DNA from 2 places in the Pseudomonas sp. zbq_18 genome. Region 2 is predicted to be linked to the other one. Evidence: predicted binding sites of a transcription regulator. Region 2 holds the regulator's gene; the other holds the start of a gene.
What was found. The regulator LexA, encoded in region 2, represses DNA repair genes until DNA is damaged. The targets are predictions, from matches to a motif close to CTGTNTNNNNANACAG.

Region 1: recN (DNA repair protein RecN) is a predicted target of LexA. The motif match lies at 7,602-7,617, and genes of this name have one in related genera.

What each region holds. Positions count from the first base shown of each region.
Region 1 covers NZ_JBICIT010000013.1:285,943-296,429, reverse strand. Annotated here, with positions in the region: gene carB (carbamoyl-phosphate synthase large subunit) at 1-1,480, opposite strand, end outside; gene carA (glutamine-hydrolyzing carbamoyl-phosphate synthase small subunit) at 1,517-2,653, opposite strand; gene dapB (4-hydroxy-tetrahydrodipicolinate reductase) at 2,838-3,641, opposite strand; gene dnaJ (molecular chaperone DnaJ) at 3,652-4,782, opposite strand; gene dnaK (molecular chaperone DnaK) at 4,900-6,816, opposite strand; gene grpE (nucleotide exchange factor GrpE) at 6,925-7,518, opposite strand; gene recN (DNA repair protein RecN) at 7,643-9,316, shown strand; gene fur (ferric iron uptake transcriptional regulator) at 9,375-9,785, opposite strand; gene ACF8C6_RS10920 (outer membrane protein assembly factor BamE) at 9,883-10,398, shown strand; gene ACF8C6_RS10915 (RnfH family protein) at 10,451-10,487, opposite strand, start outside.
Region 2 covers NZ_JBICIT010000008.1:85,258-95,744, reverse strand. Annotated here, with positions in the region: gene ACF8C6_RS05855 (S-methyl-5'-thioinosine phosphorylase) at 1-687, opposite strand, end outside; gene nagZ (beta-N-acetylhexosaminidase) at 697-1,695, opposite strand; gene ACF8C6_RS05845 (L,D-transpeptidase family protein) at 1,718-2,242, opposite strand; gene ACF8C6_RS05840 (TetR/AcrR family transcriptional regulator) at 2,283-2,987, opposite strand; gene lexA (transcriptional repressor LexA) at 3,230-3,841, shown strand; gene sulA (SOS-induced cell division inhibitor SulA) at 3,857-4,327, shown strand; gene ACF8C6_RS05825 (hypothetical protein) at 4,380-4,613, opposite strand; gene ACF8C6_RS05820 (DUF6586 family protein) at 4,682-5,200, opposite strand; gene topA (type I DNA topoisomerase) at 5,293-7,899, opposite strand; gene ACF8C6_RS05810 (DUF1653 domain-containing protein) at 7,990-8,244, opposite strand; gene fadA (acetyl-CoA C-acyltransferase FadA) at 8,305-9,480, opposite strand; gene fadB (fatty acid oxidation complex subunit alpha FadB) at 9,511-10,487, opposite strand, start outside.

The sequences.
Region 1 (10,487 bases), on a different contig from region 2:
GCTTGAGCTTGCGCATCAGATCGGCGTCGATACCGGACAGGCCGAGGGTCTTGACCCGCTCCTCGTCCTTGATCAGATCCTCGATCTGCACCAGGAACCACTCGTCGATGCGAGTCAGGTCAAACACCTCGGCGACGCTCTTGCCGGCGCGGAAGGCGTCAGCTACGTACCAGATACGCTCAGCGCCCGGCACAGTCAGCTCGCGGCGCAGGGTGCTTTCCGCTTCCGGATCGTTCAGGTCCAGCTTCGGATCGAAGCCGGCGACGCCGACTTCCAGGCCGCGCAGGGCTTTCTGCACCGACTCCTGGAAGGTACGGCCGATGGCCATGACCTCACCCACGGACTTCATCTGGGTGGTCAGACGGGCGTCGGCCTTGGGGAATTTCTCGAAGGCGAAGCGCGGAACCTTGGTCACCACGTAGTCGATGGCCGGCTCGAAGGACGCCGGGGTGCGGCCGCCGGTGATGTCGTTCTGCAGCTCGTCGAGGGTGTAGCCGACAGCCAGCTTGGCGGCGATCTTGGCGATCGGGAAGCCGGTAGCCTTGGAAGCCAGCGCCGAGGAACGCGACACGCGCGGGTTCATCTCGATCACCACCATACGACCGGTGTTCGGGCAGATACCGAACTGCACGTTGGAGCCACCGGTTTCCACGCCGATTTCACGCAGCACCGCCAGCGAGGCGTTGCGCATGATCTGGTATTCCTTGTCGGTCAGGGTCTGCGCCGGGGCGACGGTGATCGAGTCGCCGGTGTGCACGCCCATCGGGTCGAAGTTCTCGATGGAGCAGACGATGATGCAGTTGTCCTTCTTGTCGCGGACCACCTCCATCTCGTATTCCTTCCAGCCGATTAGCGATTCGTCGATCAGCAGCTCGTTGGTCGGCGACAGGTCCAGACCGCGGGCGCAGATTTCTTCGAACTCTTCACGGTTGTAGGCGATGCCGCCACCGGTACCGCCCATGGTGAAGGACGGACGGATGATGCACGGGAAACCGACCATTTCCAGCACGCCATAGGCTTCTTCCATGCTGTGAGCAATGCCCGAGCGCGGGCAGGCCAGGCCGATGGACTTCATCGCCTTGTCGAAGCGCGAGCGGTCTTCGGCTTTGTCGATGGTGTCGGCGTTGGCGCCGATCATCTCGACGCCGAATTTTTCCAGCACACCGTGGCGCTCCAGGTCCAGCGCGCAGTTCAGCGCAGTCTGGCCACCCATGGTCGGCAGCAGCGCGTCCGGGCGCTCCTTCTCGATGATCTTGGCCACGGTGGCCCACTTGATCGGCTCGATGTAGGTGGCGTCAGCCATGGCCGGGTCGGTCATGATGGTGGCCGGGTTGGAATTCACCAGGATGACGCGGAAGCCTTCTTCCTTCAGGGCCTTGCACGCCTGCGCGCCGGAGTAGTCGAACTCACAGGCCTGGCCGATGACGATAGGGCCGGCGCCGAGGATCAGGATGCTTTTAATGTCTGTACGTTTTGGCATGGTTCTTACTCGAATCCTTGGGTCAGTCGGCAGGGCTTAGCGGCGCTTGGCCATGGCTTCGATGAAGCGGTCGAACAGCGGGGCCACGTCGTGCGGGCCAGGGCTGGCTTCCGGGTGACCCTGGAAGCTAAAGGCCACCTTGTCGGTGCGCTCGATGCCCTGCAGGGTGCCGTCGAACAGCGACTTGTGAGTGGCGCGCAGGTTAGCCGGCAGGCTCGCCTCATCCACGGCGAAACCGTGGTTCTGGCTGGTGATCATCACCACGCCGGAATCCAGATCCTGTACCGGGTGGTTGGCACCGTGGTGACCGGTTTCCATCTTCACGGTCTTGGCGCCGGAGGCCAGGGCCAGCAGCTGGTGGCCGAGGCAGATGCCGAACAGCGGAATCTCGGTATTGAGAATTTCCTTGATCGCGGCGATCGCGTAGTCGCACGGCTCGGGGTCGCCGGGGCCGTTGGAGAGGAACACGCCGTCCGGATTCATCGCCAACACTTCACTGGCCGGGGTTTTGGCCGGCACCACCGTCAGGCGGCAGCCGCGAGCGACCAGCATGCGCAGGATGTTGACCTTGACGCCGTAGTCGTAGGCGACCACGTGGTAAGGCAGCTCACCGGCAGGGATTTCCGGGTGGCTGTCGCTCTCCAGGTTCCACACGCTGGAGCGCCATTCGTAGGTTTCGCTGCAGGTGACTTCCTTGGCCAGGTCCATGCCCTTCAGGCCGGGGAAGCTGCGCGCCAGCTCCAGCGCCTTTTCTTCGGTGGCGTCGTCGCCTGCCAGGATGCAGCCGTTCTGCGAGCCCTTCTCGCGCAGAATGCGGGTCAGGCGACGGGTGTCGATGCCGGCGATGGCAACGGTACCGTTTTCTTTCAGGTACTCGTCCAGCGGCTGCTTGTCGCGCCAGTTGCTGGAGATCAGCGGCAGGTCGCGAATGATCAGGCCGGCGGCCCACACGCGGTTGGACTCGGCATCTTCCGGCGTGGTGCCGGTATTGCCGATGTGCGGGTAGGTCAGGGTGACGATCTGCTGGGCATAGGAAGGATCGGTGAGGATTTCCTGATAGCCGGTCATGGCGGTATTGAACACCACCTCACCAATGGTATGGCCATCGGCACCAATGGCTTCGCCGCGAAAAATGCTGCCGTCGGCGAGTGCGAGTATGGCTGGCTTAGTCAAGAAGACCTCCCTTAGATCTGCTGCTTGCTCAAACGCAGGTTGTAAAAAAGCGGGATGACGTATTGACCGTCACCCCGCTTCTTTATCTGATTCATTCTGCGTAACTTTTAGTGGACACACTAAAGCGGGAAGCTTACAGGAAAGACCCTTTTCGGTCCACCGTTTGCATGGACCAAAAAGGCATTCAGTTCAGCCCCAGCACGTCCTGCATGTCATAAAGCCCCGCAGGCTGCTCCTGCAACCAAAGCGCGGCACGCACCGCACCCTTGGCGAAGGTCATGCGACTGGAGGCTTTGTGGGTGATTTCCACGCGCTCGCCATCGGCCGCGAACAGCACGGTGTGATCCCCCACCACGTCGCCGGCACGCACGGTGGCGAAGCCAATGGTCTCGCGCTCGCGCGCGCCGGTCTGGCCTTCGCGCCCGTAGACCGCCACCTTCTGCAGGTCACGCCCCAGCGCATTGGCCACCACCTCCCCCATACGCAGCGCAGTACCGGATGGTGCATCGACCTTGTGCCGGTGGTGCGCTTCGATGATTTCGATATCGACCTCATCGGCCAGCACACGAGCCGCGGTATCCAGCAGCTTCAGGCAGAGATTGACCCCGACGCTGTAGTTGGCGGCAAACACGATCGGAATCTGCTTGGCCGCCTCTGACAGCAACTGCTTTTCCTCCGGCGAGAAGCCGGTGGTGCCGATGACCATGGCCTTGCCCGCCTGACGGCAGACCTCCAGGTTCTTCAGGGTCACCGAGGGATGCGTGAAGTCGATCAGCACATCGAACTGATCCAGCGCAGCACTCAGATCGCCGACCAAAGTGACGCCGATCTTGCCCAGTGCCGCCAACTCACCCGCATCGGCGCCGATCAAGCTGCTGTCCGGCCGATCGATGGCCGCGGTCAGCTGTGCGCCCTGCGCCTGACCAACGGCCTCGATGAGGATCTTGCCCATGCGCCCGGCGGCGCCCATCACTGCAATACGTCGCATAGCCGATTCCTTAGATGTCGCCGAAGAAGCGCTTCATGCCGTCGAACCAGCCGCTGGCCTTGGGCGAGTGGGAACTGTCGCCTTCCAGCGACTTGCGGAAGTCTTCGAGCAGTTCACGCTGGCGCTTGTTCAGGTTGACCGGCGTTTCCACCGCCACCCGACACATCAAATCGCCCGCACCGCCACCGCGCACCGGGGCCACGCCCTTGCCGCGCAGGCGGAACAGCTTGCCGGTCTGGGTGCCTTCCGGAATCTTCAGCTTGACCCGGCCATCCAGGGTCGGCACTTCCAGCTCGCCGCCCAGCGCCGCATCGGCGAAGCTGATCGGCACCTCGCAGTACAGGTGCTTGCCGTCACGCTGGAAGATCGCGTGCTCGCGCACATTGACCACCACATACAGGTCACCCGCCGGACCACCATGGGAACCGGCCTCACCCTCGCCGGACAGGCGAATGCGATCGCCAGTATCGACGCCCGCCGGCACCTTGACCGACAGCGTCTTGCTCTCTTCCACACGGCCCTGGCCGTGGCAGCTGCCACAGGGGTCACTGATCATCTTGCCGCTGCCATGGCAGCGCGGGCAGGTCTGCTGCACCGAGAAGAAGCCCTGCTGCATGCGCACCTGGCCGATGCCACCACAGGTGGTACAGGTCACCGGACTGGTGCCCTTCTTGGCCCCCGTGCCATCGCAGGTCTTGCAACCCACCAGGGTCGGCACGCGGATGGTCACCGTGGTGCCGCGCACCGCCTCCTCCAGATCCAGCTCCAGGGTGTAACGCAGGTCGCTGCCGCGCTGAGCACCGCCACGCGAGCCGCCGCGGCCACCTCCCCCAAAGAAGTCACTGAACACATCGCCGAAGATGTCGGAGAAGTTGGCACCACCGAAGCCGCCAGCCCCGCCACCGCCCATCTGCGGATCGACGCCGGCATGACCGTACTGGTCGTAGGCCGAACGCTTGCCGGCATCGGACAGAATCTCGTATGCCTCGTTGGCTTCCTTGAATTTCTCTTCCGCCGCCTTGTCGTCCGGATTGCGGTCCGGGTGGTACTTCATCGCCAGGCGACGGTAAGCCTTTTTCAGCTCCGCTTCGCTGGCGCCGCGCTCCACACCGAGCACTTCGTAATAGTCACGTTTGGCCATAAATCCTCAACACCTCAATTTGGTCGCTCCAGACACGCCAACGCGGGAGCAAGCCCCCGCGTGGTCGAGCGGCCGACCGGATGACTCCGGCCGGCAGAACACAGCAAGCCCCAGGACTTACTTGTTGTCCTTGACCTCTTCGAACTCGGCGTCGACCACGTCATCAGCGGCATCTTTGGCGCCTTCAGTGCCCTGGGCTTGAGCGCCCGGCTGCGGCTGCTCGGCGTACATCTTCTGTGCCAGCGGCGTAGTGGCCTCGGACAGCGCGTTGATCTTGGCTTCGATCTCAGCCTTGTCGTCACCTTTCAGCGCCGTCTCCAGATCGCCGATGGCTTTCTCGATCGCCGCCTTCTCCTCGGCAGTGGCCTTGTCGCCCGCCTCGGTAATCATCTTGCGAGTAGCGTGCACCAGACCGTCGCCCTGGTTGCGCACGGCAGCCAGTTCTTCGAACTTGCGGTCTTCCTCGGCGTTGGCCTCGGCATCACGCACCATGCGCTCGATTTCTTCGTCGGACAGACCAGAGTTGGCCTTGATCACGATGGACTGCTGTTTACCGGTGGCCTTGTCCTTGGCGGACACGTGCAGGATGCCGTTGGCATCGATGTCGAAGGTCACCTCGATCTGCGGCACGCCACGCGGCGCCGGCGGGATCTCGGCCAGGTCGAACTTGCCCAGCGACTTGTTCTGCACGGCCTGCTTACGCTCGCCCTGCAGCACGTGAATGGTCACGGCGCTCTGGTTGTCGTCTGCAGTGGAGAACACCTGCGACTTCTTGGTCGGGATGGTGGTGTTCTTCTCGATCAGCGCGGTCATCACGCCGCCCATGGTTTCGATACCCAGGGTCAGCGGGGACACGTCGAGCAGCAGCACGTCCTTGACGTCGCCGGCCAGTACCGCGCCCTGAATGGCGGCACCCATGGCCACGGCTTCGTCCGGGTTGACGTCCTTGCGCGCTTCCTTGCCGAAGAAATCGGCAACGGCCTTCTGCACCAGCGGCATGCGGGTCTGGCCACCGACCAGAATCACGTCGTTGATCGAACCGACGTCGATACCGGCGTCTTTCAGCGCGATACGGCACGGTTCGATAGTGCGCTGCACCAGGTCTTCAACCAGCGCTTCGAGCTTGGAACGGGAGATCTTCACGTTCAGGTGCTTCGGACCACTGGCATCGGCGGTGATGTACGGCAGGTTGACGTCGGTCGACTGGCTGGAAGACAGCTCGATCTTGGCCTTCTCGGCGGCTTCCTTCAGGCGCTGCATGGCCAGCGGGTCGCCCTTGAGGTTCATGCCGGTTTCTTTCTTGAACTCATCGACGAGGTAGTCGATCAGGCGGATGTCGAAGTCTTCACCACCGAGGAAGGTGTCACCGTTGGTGGCCAGCACCTCGAACTGGTGCTCGCCGTCGACTTCAGCGATCTCGATCACCGACACGTCGAAGGTACCGCCACCCAGGTCATAGACGATCACGGTGTGGTCGCCCTTGGCCTTGTCCATGCCATAGGCCAGTGCCGCGGCGGTCGGCTCGTTGATGATGCGCTTGACGTCCAGACCGGCGATGCGACCGGCATCCTTGGTGGCCTGACGCTGGCTGTCGTTGAAGTAAGCCGGTACGGTAATCACCGCCTCGGTCACCGGCTCGCCCAGGTAATCCTCGGCGGTCTTCTTCATCTTCTTCAGCACTTCGGCGCTGATCTGCGGCGGTGCCATTTTCTGGCCGTTGACTTCCACCCAGGCATCACCGTTGTCGGCCTTGGCGATCTTGTACGGCACCATCTGAATGTCTTTCTGCACGACGTCTTCTTCGAAACGACGGCCGATCAGACGCTTCACCGCGTACAGGGTGTTGTGCGGATTGGTCACTGCCTGGCGCTTGGCCGACTGGCCGACCAGGATCTCACCATCGTTGGCGTAAGCGATGATGGACGGGGTAGTACGAGCGCCTTCGGCGTTCTCGATCACCTTGACGTTGCCGTTTTCCAGAATGGAGACGCAGGAGTTGGTGGTCCCCAGGTCGATACCGATGATTTTGCCCATGTTCAATCTCTCCGAAACTTGTCTTTAACCTTGAGTCCGCCGCGGTTTGTTCACGCGGCGTCAGCTACTGAATCGCTTGCCCTGTAGATGGGGGCGTTACCGACGATTTCAAGCCTGCTCGTCGATGGACGGTGGCGGCGTGGTCGGCGCCTTGCTGACCACGACCATGGCCGGGCGCAGCAGACGGCCATTGAGCAGGTAGCCCTTCTGGAACACCTTGAGCACGGTGTTCGGCTCGGCATGAATGCTTTCTTCCATGGCCATGGCCTGGTGATGCTCCGGATTGAACGGCGCGCCGTGCGGATCGACCGCCTCCAGCTGGTAGCGTTTGAGCGTGTCGAGGAACAGCTTGAGGGTCAGCTCCATGCCTTCGCGCATCGCCTTGCTCGCCTCATCGGCCGCACTGGTCAACTCCAGGCCACGCTCCAGGCTGTCGACCACCGGCAGCAGGTCATTGGCGAACTTTTCCAGGGCAAACTTGTGCGCCTTCTCCACATCCTGCTCGGCGCGACGGCGCACGTTCTGCAGGTCGGCAGCCATGCGCAGAGACTGGTCCTGAGCGGCAGCCAACTGCTCTTCAAGGCTCTGCACGCGAGCGCCCAGATCGGTCTCGGCGCTCGCCTCGGGGGCCAGGTTGTCTTCGGCTTGCGCCGTGTCCAGGGTCTGTTCGTCTGCCATCGGGTCCTCCTGTGAATGCGACAGCGGGTCATGGCCCGCGCTTCTGGCCTTCTATATGGGGCCCATCCGCAAGGTTTCAAGGGCTGTTGCCGAGGCCGGACAAAGAACTGTATAAATACCCAGCACAATACTTCTAGGAGCGCTCACCATGCTGGTGCACCTGTCGGTCAACAACTACGCCATCGTCGAACACCTGGATCTGGAATTGCAGCGCGGCATGAGCGTAATCACTGGCGAAACCGGCGCCGGTAAATCAATCATGCTCGACGCCCTCGGCCTGGCCCTGGGCGACCGCGCCGACAGTGGTGTGGTGCGCCCGGGCGCGGACAAGGCCGACATTCTCGCCAGCTTCGACCTGGGCGACATCGACGAGGCGCGCACCTGGCTCGCCGAGCGCGACCTGGATAACGACGGGCCGTGCATTCTGCGCCGCGTCATCACCAGCGAAGGTCGCTCGCGCGGCTACATCAACGGTACGCCCTGCCCGCTGGGCGACCTCAAGGCTCTCGGCGAACTGCTGATCGACATCCACAGCCAGCACGAGCATCAGTCGCTGCTCAAACCCGACACCCACCGCCGCCTGCTCGACGAGTACGCCGGCAGCCAGGAACTGGCGCGCCAGGTGCAATTGGCCGCCCAGCGCTGGCGCCAGACCCGCCAGGAGCTGCAGCGCCTATCCTCGAGCGGCGACGAGCAGCGCGCCCGCCATCAGCTGCTCAGCTACCAGCTTGAGGAGTTGGACAACCTGGCGCTCGGCGACAACGAGCTGGAACAGCTGGAGCAGGAACACAAGACCCTGAGCAGCGCCGAACAACTGCTCGGCGCCTGTCGCCAGGTGCTCGACCTGTGCAGCGAAAGTGACGCGGGTAATGTGCTCTCTGCCCTCACCGCCAGCCTCAATCGCCTCACAGCCTTCAACAACCAGCCCGGCGCCTTGAGCGAAGCCACCAGCCTGTTGGCCAGCGCACAGATCCAGGTCGAGGAGGCTGTCGGCGAACTCAATCGCTTCATCGATCACTTCGACGCTGATCCGCAGCGCCAGCAATGGCTGGAAGAACGCCTCGATGCCATCTACAGCCTGGCGCGCAAACATCGCGTACACCCCTTCGAGCTGACTGAACTGCAGCAGCGTCTACTGGAAGAACTGGAAAGCCTGAATGCCGACGACGAGGCCGTGGAGCGGCTCGGCGAGGAGCTGGCCTCCTACGCTCGCCACTACCAGGAAAAGGCCAGCGAACTGAGCGCCCTGCGCAAGCAGGCCGCGAACCGTCTGGCCGATGCCGTGCAGGTCGAGATGCAGACCCTGGGCATGCCCGGCGGTCGTTTCAGCATCGAACTGCAGGCCGCCGACAGCGAAGAGCCACAACCCCATGGCCTGGAACAGGTGGAATTCCTGGTCAGCGCCAACCCCGGCCAGCCGCTGAAATCCCTGGCCAAGGTCGCCTCGGGTGGCGAGCTGTCACGCATCAGCCTGGCCATTCAGGTGATTACTGCACAGACCTCGCGGGTGCCGACCCTGGTATTCGACGAAGTCGACGTTGGCATCGGCGGGCCGACTGCGGAAGTGGTCGGCCAGCTCCTGCGGCGCCTCGGCGAGCGCGGCCAGGTATTGACCGTCACCCACCTGCCGCAGGTGGCGGCCCAGGGTCACAACCACCTGTTCGTACACAAGCAGCGCGGCAGCAGCGAAACCCGCACCGCCGTGGCCAGCCTGAATACCGCCCAGCGCGTCGAGGAAGTGGCGCGCATGCTGGGCGGCGTCGACCTCACCGAAGAGTCGCTGCAACACGCGCGCAAGATGGTCACTAGCGCCCAGGCTTGAAGCTGAGGCAAATGAAAAGGCGCCTTGAAAGGCGCCTTTTTTGTCGGGTACTCCGCGCTTATTTCTTCTTGCGCACGTAGAGCACCAGATTGTGATCGACCAGCTCGTAGCCGTGCTGCTTGACGATGTCTTTCTGCAGCTTCTCGATCTCCGGGTCGAAGAACTCGATCACCTCGCCGCTATCCACGCAAACCATGTGGTCGTGATGGCCGCCGTCGGCCAGTTCAAAGACGGCGTGGCCACCATCGAAATTGTGCCGCTCGACCAGGCCAGCTGCCTCGAACTGGGTCAGTACACGGTAGACGGTGGCCAGCCCCACATCCTCACCCGCCTCCATCAAGGCCTTGTAGACATCTTCAGCACTCATGTGACGCTGGCCGGATACGGCCGAATCGAGCATCTGGAGAATTTTCACGCGCGGCAGAGTGACCTTGAGGCCGGCTTTGCGCAGTTCGTTGTTTTCAACCATGGTCAGCTTTCTCGTGGCTGCTGCTTTCGCAGCTCCCGTTTATACGGGTATGATCGGGGTTTATTTGCCCAGCCAAGATAGTGGAAGTCACCCACCGATGCAAAACACCAAGCTCCTGCTGCCCAGCCTCACTCTCGTGGGTCTGCTCGCACTCGCCGGCTGTTCGTTTCCCGGGGTTTACAAAATCGACATCCAGCAGGGCAATGTCGTAACGCAAGACATGATAGACCAGCTGAAGCCCGGTATGACCCAGAGTCAGGTGCGCTTCATCATGGGCAACCCGCTGATCACCGACACCTTCCACGCCAAGCGCTGGGACTACCTGTACAGCACCCAGCCAGGCGGACGTCAGCGCTATCAGGAACGTATCGCGCTGATGTTCGACAGCAATGATCAGCTGATCGGCCTGGCCGGCGACTTCATGCCTGGCGTGAGCCGCGACCAGGAAATCCTCGGCGAAGATACGGGTAGCGCAATCACCGCACCGCAGACTCAGGAAGTGGAAGAGCCGGCCAAGCCAGGCTCGCTGCTGGAACAGATCCAGCAGGAAGTCGACGCCGCAGAGCCAATCGCCGTGCCGATTCCAGAACCGCTGGATCCACAACCCCAGTAATAGATGCACAAAAAACCCGGCCAACGCCGGGTTTTTCATTTGCGGCTAACGCTCACTCATCTGCCTTGGCCTGCGCCGCCCTCGCGGCA
Region 2 (10,487 bases):
GGCCAGCTCGCGCTCGATATCGGCCATGGTGATCAGACCCGCAGCCTTGCCCGCGGCCGGATTGACCACCAGCGCCAGACAGGCATAAGGCAGATCCAGCTCACGCGCCAGCGCCGCCTCAGGCATCCCGGTCATACCGACGATGTCACAACCATCGCGCTCCAGACGCACGATCTCGGCCGCCGTTTCCAGGCGCGGGCCCTGAGTCGCGGCATATACGCCATGGCTGCTGTGCGGATAACCCAGCACTTGCAGCGCCTCGATCAGACGCTGGCGCAGCGCTTCGTCATAGGGATAACTGAAATCGACGTGGGTGACGTGCTCGATCTCGCCCTCGAAAAAGGTATGTTCCCGACCCCAGGTGTAGTCGACCAGCTGATGCGCGACGCACAGATGGCCGCTACCCATGGCCGGATGAATGCCTCCCACCGCATTGACCGCGAGAATCGCCTCGGCGCCAGCCTGCTTCAGCGCCCAGAGATTGGCGCGATAGTTGATCTGATGTGGTGGGATACGGTGCGGATGGCCATGACGAGCAAGAAACAGCACCTCATGACCGCCATACTCGCCCCGCAGCACGGCGGCCGAAGGCGAACCAAAGGGCGTGTCCAGATTGTGCATCTGCTTGATGCTCAGACCTTCCAGCTGGGTCAGGCCGGTACCACCGATGATCGCGTAGGTCGTCATGGCTCCTCCTTAATCAATCAGCTGCGCATCCCGCAGCGCCGTCACCGCCTGCAGCCAACGCGGCTGCTCGCGGTAGTCGGTGCGCGCATAACCCTGGCCACGCATGCGCGCCAAGCCCTTGGGCGGCAGCACCTGGAGGCGCTGCAAGGCGCTCAGCGCCAGCTCGGCTGCCGCGCGGTCATTGCACACCAGGCCCATGTCGCACCCGGCTGTCAGCGCCGCCTCGATACGATTGGCCGCGTCGCCCACCACATGAGCGCCAGCCATCGACAGGTCATCGCTGAAGATCACACCCTCAAAGCCCAGCTCCCCGCGCAGGATCTCCTGCAGCCAGCGGCGCGAGAAGCCGGCCGGCCCCTCATCAACCTGCGGATAGATCACGTGGGCCGGCATCACCGCCGCCAGCTGGCGACTGAGTTGACGGAACGGCACCAGATCCTTGGCGCGGATCTCGTCCAGGCTGCGCTCATCCACCGGAATCGCTACATGGGAGTCCGCTTCGGCCCAACCATGACCGGGGAAGTGCTTGCCGCACGCCGCCATGCCGGCAGCGTTCATACCACGAATAAATGCACCGGCCATGCGTGTCGCTAGCTCGGGATCACCCTCGAAGCTGCGACTTCCGACTACCGCGCTGCGCTGGTGATCCAGGTCCAGCACCGGGGCGAAACTGAGGTCAAGTCCCACCGCGAGAACCTCGGTGGCCATCAGCCAGCCGCACTGCTCCGCCAGGTACTCCGCAGCCGGATTGTCTGCGAGCGCGCGCATGGCCGGCAGTCGGACGAAACCATTGCGCAGGCGCTGCACCCGCCCACCCTCCTGATCCACTGCCAGCAGCAGGTCCGGACGCTCGGCACGGATGGCCGCGCAGAGCTCACGCACCTGACGCGGCTCTTCAATATTGCGGGCAAACAGAATCAAACCACCCACCTCGGGCTGGCGCAGTATCCGGCGATCCTCGGCCGTCAGCCAGGTGCCTTGGATATCCAACATCAGGGAGCCGTACAAAGGAGTCGTCACAACAAAGTCCTTAGACGAGATCGGCTGCCGTCCACTCAGGGCATGCCGCCTCGTCGATCAACACCGCACAGTGCGGCGGTACACGGGGAAAGAGGTCCAGCAAATCGCTGTTGCGCAGGCGCACACAGCCATGAGACAGCGGCACACCCATGGGTTCCGTATCAGGCGTGCCATGCAGATAGATGTAGCGGCGAAAGGTGTCGACGGCACCCAGACGGTTGATACCAGGCTCGCAGCCACTGAGCCAGAGAATGCGGGTCAGAATCCAGTCGCGCCCGGGAAACTGTTCAGCCAGGGCAGCAGACCAGACCTCTCCCGTCCAGCGTCGACCTCGCAGCACCGCGCCCTCTGGCAGACCGTCACCAATCTTCGCGCGCACCTGATGGCGACCACGTGGCGTGCAGTTGGAGCCGCTGCGTTCACCCGGCCCATTCAGCGCCGTGGAAACCGACAAACGCAGACACAGCTGCCCGTCGGCGAAGCCATACAGGCGCTGGTCGGCAATGGAGATATGCAGGAAATCGAGCAGATACATGGGCCGCTAGCTTAGCCCATCGACCCGCTCGGGCACAGGGTCAGCCGGCCTTGGCGGCAACCGGCTTGCTACGCGGCTTGAACTGGGCGTTGGCCAGCGCTTCATCGCTGACACCACTCTCAGCGCGCATCCCCGCCGCGAGAAACGGCACCATCAGGCGCATCACCTGCTCAAGCGAGGTATCAACACCGAAGTCGTTCTCGGCCATGCCGCGCAACGCCTTGATACCCGACATGCTGAAGGCGGCGGCACCGAGCATGAAGTGAACACGCCAGAAGATCTCCAGCGGCGGCAATTTCGGCGCGACTTCGTTGAGCAGCAGCATGTAGCGACGGAAGACCTTGCCGTACACCTCTTCCAGATACTTGCGCAGGTGGCCCTGGCTTTGACTGAAAGCCAGGCCGAGCAGACGCATGAAGATCGACAGGTCGTTACCACTGCGCGGCTTAACCGCCAGCGCCTGCTCCACCAGCATATTGAGCAAGTCTTCTAAGCTCGCCTTCTCCCCCGCACGCGCCTGACGCCGATCCAATTCACGCTCCAGGCTGATGCAGAACGGCCCAAGGAATCGCGAAAACACTGCCTGAATAAGCGCCTTCTTGGAACCGAAGTGGTAATTCACCGCCGCCAGATTGACTCCAGCCTTGCTAGTGATCAGACGCAAAGAAGTTTCAGCAAAACCTTTTTCGGCAAACAGCTGTTCAGCTGCATCCAGGATGCGCTCAACGGTTTCTGATTGAGCCATGGCACTCTCACCTGACAAACACTTGTTTGAAACATACGTATCAGGCAGACGCCCTGTCAAGCCTGACAGGCCCTTTCATGGCTGACCGGTCACGCATTAAACCATAGAGCAATGACCACAACATCGCCGCCACCTGGCAAGCAGCTTATTTGGCTATTTGGCCTTGGATCAGAAACAGCAGTTGCCAGCGACAGATCACTGTATATAATCACAGCACCTGTATAAACAGACAGACCGCCAGCATGCTCAAACTGACGCCGCGTCAAACTGAAATTCTCTCCTTTATCAAACGCTGCCTGGAAGACAACGGCTATCCCCCCACTCGGGCGGAAATCGCCCAGGAGCTGGGCTTCAAATCACCTAACGCCGCGGAGGAACACCTCAAAGCTCTCGCGCGTAAAGGTGCCATTGAGATGACCCCGGGCGCATCGCGCGGCATTCGCATTCCCGGCTTCGAGCCCGCAAGCAGCGAAGAAGAGGGGCTGCCCGTCATCGGCCGCGTGGCTGCAGGCGCGCCGATCCTGGCGCAGCAGAACGTCGAGGACTCCTGCAAGATCAACCCCGAGTTCTTTCATCCCAAAGCGGACTACCTGCTGCGCGTCCGCGGCATGAGCATGAAGGACATCGGCATCCTCGACGGTGATCTGCTGGCGGTACACACCACCCGCGAGGCACGCAATGGCCAGATCGTGGTGGCGCGCATCGACGATGAAGTCACCGTCAAACGCTTTCAGCGCAGTGGCAACAAGGTGCTGCTGATCGCAGAAAACCCAGACTTCGCGCCAATAGAAGTAAACTTGGAAGAGCAAGATTTGGTCATCGAAGGCTTGAGTGTCGGTGTCATCCGCCGCTGAGTTAAGGAGAGCTTCATGCAGTTCCCGCAGTCGCTGAATCGTTCACAACTCCCTCTTTTTGAAGCCTTCATTGGCAACTCAATCCCCCGACTGCTCGACGAGCTAGTCGAAACACCTTGGATCGAAGAGCCAGAACCATTCAGCGAGCTGCGTCTATCAGCCTCCCCAGGTAACTACCGTCACCTGCTCGGCCCGATGCTGCGCGAGCTCAGCCAACACCAGGATGCACGCTGGCTCACCCTGGTCGCCCCGCCTGCCTCGATCACCAACGCCTGGCTGCGCAGCGTGGGCCTCAACCTGGATCGTCTTCTCCTGCTGCAACCACGCGCAGGCCAGGATGCACTGGAGCTGACCAAGGAAGCCCTGAGGCTGGGACGTAGCCACACCGTGGTCAGCTGGCTTGACTTGCAGGGCACACAGCGCGCACAGCTAAGCGGCGCCGCACGAGTAGGCAGCGCCCAAAGCCTCAATATTCGACTGGATTAACTCGAAGACGGAGCATCCGCTCCAAACCGATGCCCGTTGCGGGCATCGATACTCAATGCAGCACGCGCGGCTGCTCTTCCTGCTCGATATCACCCTCAGCCAGTCGGCCGGCCATCTGCACGCCAACGTTGAGCATGGCTTTGGCCACCTCGACATGGTGTCCCTGCATGAAAGCCCGAGCATCTGCAGAGAAGTCCAGCGTTACCAATACTTCCTCGTCTTCAGCACGACGCAAAATAATGCGGCCATCGGGCATTTCGACGATTTCAAGGAAGGATGTGGTCATAAGGTACTCTCCAGACAAGAGGGCCAGTGTAACAGCCAGAACGGCCCTACCCTAGCCCGTCGATCCTATCAGCACTCGCTGAGCGACTCACGGTAACGCAACACCAGCTGCTTGAGATCCTGTCGCCAGCCTTCAAGATCGGCACTACTCAACGGCGCAGCCTGCTCCTCGACACTGACTGCTTCGATCAGAGGTAGCGTCGGATCGACCTTGGCTTTTTTAGGTGCTTGCGGAGGACGATGAAGCGCCGCATGTGCTGCCAGTAACTGCGCCAGCCAGCTTTGCGGCTGCTGGGCAATTTCGAGCAACTCGGACAGCTCCGGCGTCGGTGAATCCCGCAATACCTGCTGATTGAGTATCAGATCGACACGCGGTGCCGCAGCCGACGCCAGCTTGTAGTAATCCGTTATTTCGTGACAAAGCCCCAGCACTGCACCGTAGAGGTGAAAGAGGACTGCCTCACGTTCCGCCTGCTGCAAGGCAGGCGCATTGGCCACGGCACCATCCTCGGCCTTCCGCAGGCTTTCCAGCGCCAGCCCGGCGAAAAATATCTTCTGATTGGTACGGGTGTAAGGCTCATGGGCCATGACCAACTCCTGAGCGGCAAGCAATCACCGCATCGAGAACGAAACAGACACTGGCGGAGCACCTATTGGCGCCCCACCCGATAGCGAAGGGTTCAGCGCTTGTCTTCCACCTTCCACTTGCCGCCATCGAAGAAGGCGCGCCAGCCAGTGGGCTTGCCGTCCACCTCGCTCTGCACATACTGCTCCTTGGTCTTGCGACTGTAGCGGATCACTGCCGGACGGCCTTCTGGGTCCTTGGCCGGCGCATCCAGCAGGAAGTGGTACTTGGGATCGATCTCGCTCTTGTGCGGAATCAGCTCCAGAACCAGTGGTGCACGGGTTTCACGGTTCTTGGGGAAACCACTGGCGGCAAGGAACAGCCCGGAGGCGCCATCACGCAGCACGTAAGTGTCGTCGACCTTTTCGCACTTGAGCTCCGGCATCGGTACCGCATCCATCTTCGGCGGCGCCGCCTCACCACTCTTGAGCAGCTTACGGGTGTTCTTGCAGCTGCTGTTGGTGCACCCGAAGAACTTGCCGAAACGTCCGGTCTTGAGCTGCATCTCGCTACCGCACTTGTCACACTCAAGGCTCGGCCCTTCGTAGCCTTTGATGCGATATTGGCCCTGCTCAATCTCGTAGCCGGCACAGTCCGGGTTGTTGCCGCAGATGTGCAGCTTGCGAGTCTCGTCCAGCAAGTAGGCATCCATCGCCGTGGCGCATATCGGGCAGCGGTGCTTGCCCAACAGCACGCGCGATTCGGACTCGCCTTCGTCGTCTGCGGCTATTTCATCGCCCGGAATCAGATTGATGGTGGCCTTGCAACGCTCTTTTGGCGGCAATGCATAACCGGAGCAACCGAGGAACACACCGGTGGATGCGGTACGGATCATCATCGGCCGGCCACAGTCACGGCAGGCGATGTCGGTCGGCGTCGGCTGATTGGCACGCATACCCGTGTCAGCGACTTCGGCCACTTCAAGCTTCTTCCTGAAGTCGCCATAGAACTCATCCAGCAGATGCTTCCAGTCCCGCTCACCCTGGGCAACGTCATCCAGATGCTCTTCCATCCCGGCAGTGAAGCCGTAATCCATCAGGTTGGCGAAGCTCTCGTTGAGCCGCTCGGTGACGATGTCGCCCATCTTCTCCGCGTAGAAGCGGCGATTGTGAACGGTGACGTAACCGCGATCCTGAATGGTGGAAATGATCGCCGCATAGGTCGAAGGACGACCGATGCCACGTTTTTCCAGTTCCTTGACCAGGCTGGCCTCGGAAAAGCGCGCCGGCGGCTTGGTGAAGTGCTGGCTCGGGTCGAGCTTGATCAGCTTAAGCGCCTCACCTTCTTTCATATCCGGCAGGACATCATCCTCGCCCGGCTTGCTCTGCTGCGGCAGCACGCGGGTATAACCGTCGAACTTGAGAATACGCCCCTTGGCACGCAGCTCGAAATCGCCGGCCTTGGCGGTTACCGAAGTGGACAGGTATTCGGCGGGCGGCATCTGGCAGGCCACAAACTGACGCCAGATCAGCTCGTAAAGGCGTTCAGCGTCACGCTCCATGCCGGAGAGCTGGGTCGGGCGCAGGTTGACGTCGGACGGGCGAATCGCTTCGTGCGCCTCCTGAGCCCCCTCCTTGCTCGAATAGAAGTTCGGCTTGGCCGGCAGGTACTTTTGGCCGAACTCGCTGTCGATGAAGCCGCGCACCATGTCGATGGCGTCATTCGACAGGTTGGTCGAGTCGGTACGCATATAGGTGATGTAGCCGGCCTCGTAGAGACGCTGGGCCATCATCATGGTCTTCTTCACGCCGAAGCCGAGGCGATTGCTCGCCGCCTGCTGCAGGGTGGAGGTAATGAAGGGCGCGGACGGCTTGCTGGACGTCGGCTTGTCTTCGCGCTTGCTGACGCTATAGGCAGACACCTTGAGCTTGTCCAGAGCAGCCATGGCCTGGGCTTCGTTGAGCGGCTTGAAGGCTTCGCCCTTCTCGCGGGTCACCTCGAAGCGCACCTTGGCGTCCTTGGCGGTGCCCAGGTCCGCATGCACTTCCCAGTACTCTTCCGGTACGAAGGCACGGATTTCCTTCTCGCGCTCCACCACCAGCTTCACCGCCACCGACTGCACGCGGCCAGCGGAAAGACCACGGGCGATCTTGGCCCACAGCAGCGGAGAAACCATGTAACCCACTACGCGATCCAGGAAACGGCGCGCCTGCTGCGCGTTGACCCGGTTGATATCCAGCTCGCCGGGCTGTGAGAAGGCCTCCTGAATGGCCTTCTTGGTGATTTCGTTGAACACCACGCGCTTGTAGCGGCTGTCATCACCACCAATGGCTTCGCGCAGGTGCCAGGCAATGGCTTCCCCTTCGCGGTCCAAGTCGGTTGCGAGATAGATGGTGTCGGCATCCTTGGCCAGGCGGCGCAGCTCCTCGATCACCTTCTCCTTGCCGGGAAGGATCTCGTACTTGGCTTTCCAGCCATGCTCGGGGTCGACGCCCATGCGGTTAAACAGCTGACGCTTGGCTTTTTCCTTGGGCGACAGTGCGGGGGCTTCGGCGGCGGCCTTGCCACGCTTGGCCGGCTCCTTGGTGGCACTGGCGGAACCGCTGGTAGGCAGGTCTCGAATATGGCCGATGCTCGACTTCACCACGAACTGGTTGCCCAGGTACTTGTTGATGGTCTTGGCCTTGGCCGGGGATTCCACGATGACCAGCGATTTGCCCATGGATTGGAGAATTCCTGAATACAAAAAGAAGAGAATAAGCGGCCAGCGCCTATAGAGGCACCGCTATATATAGTGGCCGTCAAGCTCAGGTCAAGGGCGACTACCGCTCGCACCCGGGCCAATCAGCGCGCTTTCCGCCTCGATCAGCGCAAAGCGTGGCACCGTTTCACCGTCCAGTTCGACCGTGCCGCAGAACATCTCCAACGGCCTGACCCAGAGGCCGAAGTCACCATACAGGGCTTGATAGACCACCAGCCACTCCTCGGTCTCGGAATGCTGGGCGACGGCGAACACGCGGTACTGCGGCCCCTTGTAGTGACGGTACAAGCCGGGTTGAAGTTGCATGCATGACTCCTAAAAAACAAAACCGGGGCACAAGGCCCCGGTCTTCCCATCGACTGACGCTTAGACGCGTTCGAAGATGGTGGTGATGCCCTGGCCGAGGCCCACGCACATGGTGGACACGCCCAGCGTACCGCCGTTCTGCTTCATCACGTTCAGCAGGGTGCCGGAGATACGCGCACCGGAGCAACCGAACGGGTGGCCCAGAGCGATGGCGCCGCCATGCAGGTTAACCTTCTGCTCCATCTTGTCGAGGAGTTTCAGGTCTTTCAGTACCGGCAGAGCCTGGGCAGCGAAGGCTTCGTTGAGCTCGACGAAGTCGATGTCGTCCATGCTCAGACCAGCGCGCTTGAGGGCTTTCTGGGTGGACGGCACCGGACCGTAACCCATGATCGCCGGGTCGACACCGGCCACAGCCATGGCGCGAACTACGGCCATCGGCTGGATGCCCAGGTCCTGGGCGCGCTGGGCGCTCATGACGATCATGCAGGAAGCGCCGTCGGTGATCTGCGAGGAAGTACCTGCAGTCACGGTGCCGCCTTTCGGGTTGAACGCCGGTTTCAGGGCAGCCAGGCTCTCGAGGGTGGTTTCCGGACGAATGGTTTCGTCGAAGTCGAAAACTTTCAGGAAACCATTCTCGTCGTAGCCTTGCATCGGGATGATTTCATCCTTGAACTTGCCTTCGACGGTGGCCTTGTGTGCCAGACGGTGAGAACGCTCACCGAAGGCATCCTGCTGCTCGCGGCTGATGCCGTGCATCTTGCCCAGCATCTCGGCGGTCAGACCCATCATGCCGGACGCCTTGGCGGCGTACAGGGACAGGTGCGGGTTCGGATCAACACCGTGCATCATGCCAACGTGGCCCATGTGCTCCACACCACCGACGACGAAGACGTCGCCGTTGCCGGTCTGGATGGCCTGCACGGCAGTGTGCAGGGCGCTCATGGAGGAACCACACAGACGGCTGACGGTCTGGCCAGCACTGGTGTGCGGGATCTGGGTCATCAGCGACGCCATGCGCGCGATGTTCCAGCCCTGCTCCAGGGTCTGGTTGACGCAACCCCAGATCACGTCTTCGACTTCAGCCGGGTCCAGCTTGGTGTTGCGGGCCAGGACGCCACTGATCAGTTGTGCCGACATGGTCTCGGCACGGGTGTTGCGGTGCATGCCGCCCTTGGAACGACCCATCGGGGTACGACCGAAGTCGACAATGACTGCATCTCTCGGATTCAGGCTCATATTTCTACTCTCGCTCTGTTCGCTGCGCGATTAACCGAAGAACTTCTGGCCCTTGGCGGCCATTTCACGAAGTTTGGCGGTCGGGTGGTACAGCGCGCCCAGCTCGGCATACTTGTCAGCCAGGGCCACGAATTCAGCTACACCGATGGAGTCGATGTAGCGCAGGGCACCACCGCGGAAGGGCGGGAAGCCGATACCGTAGATCAGGCCCATATCGGCCTCAGCTGCGGTTTCGACGATGCCGTCTTCCAGGCAACGAACGGTTTCCATGCACAGCGGGATCATCATGAAGTTGATGATGTCTTCGTCGGTCAGCTCACGCTGCTCCTTGACGATAGCCTTGAGGAGTTCGTAAGCCTCCGGATCCTGAACCTTCTTCGGCTTGCCGCGCTTGTCGGTTTCGTAGGCGTAGAAGCCCTTGCCGTTCTTCTGGCCCAGACGATTGGCGTCGTACATCACGTCGACAGCAGTCTTGCCTTCGACAGCCATGCGATCCGGGAAGCCTTCAGCCATTACGTCACGGCCGTGGTGGCCGGTATCGATACCGACGACGTCGGACAGGTAGGCCGGGCCCATGGGCCAGCCGAACTTCTCCATGACCTTGTCGATGCGCACGAAGTCAACACCGAACTCAAGGAGCTTGCCGAAGCCACCGAAGTACGGGAACAGCACGCGGTTGACCAGGAAGCCCGGGCAGTCGTTGACCACGATCGGGTTCTTGCCCATTTTCTTGGCGTAAGCCACGGTAGTGGCAACCGCCACATCGCTGGACTTCTCGCCACGAATGACCTCAACCAGCGGCATCATGTGCACCGGGTTGAAGAAGTGCATGCCGACGAAGTTTTCCGGGCGCTTCAGGGCCTTGGCCAGCAGGCTGATGGAGATGGTCGAGGTGTTGGAGGCCAGGATGGCGTCTTCCTTCACCGCATCTTCCACTTCGGCCAGAACGATCTGCTTGACCTTCGGATTCTCGACTACAGCTTCGACGACGATGTCGACGTTGCCGA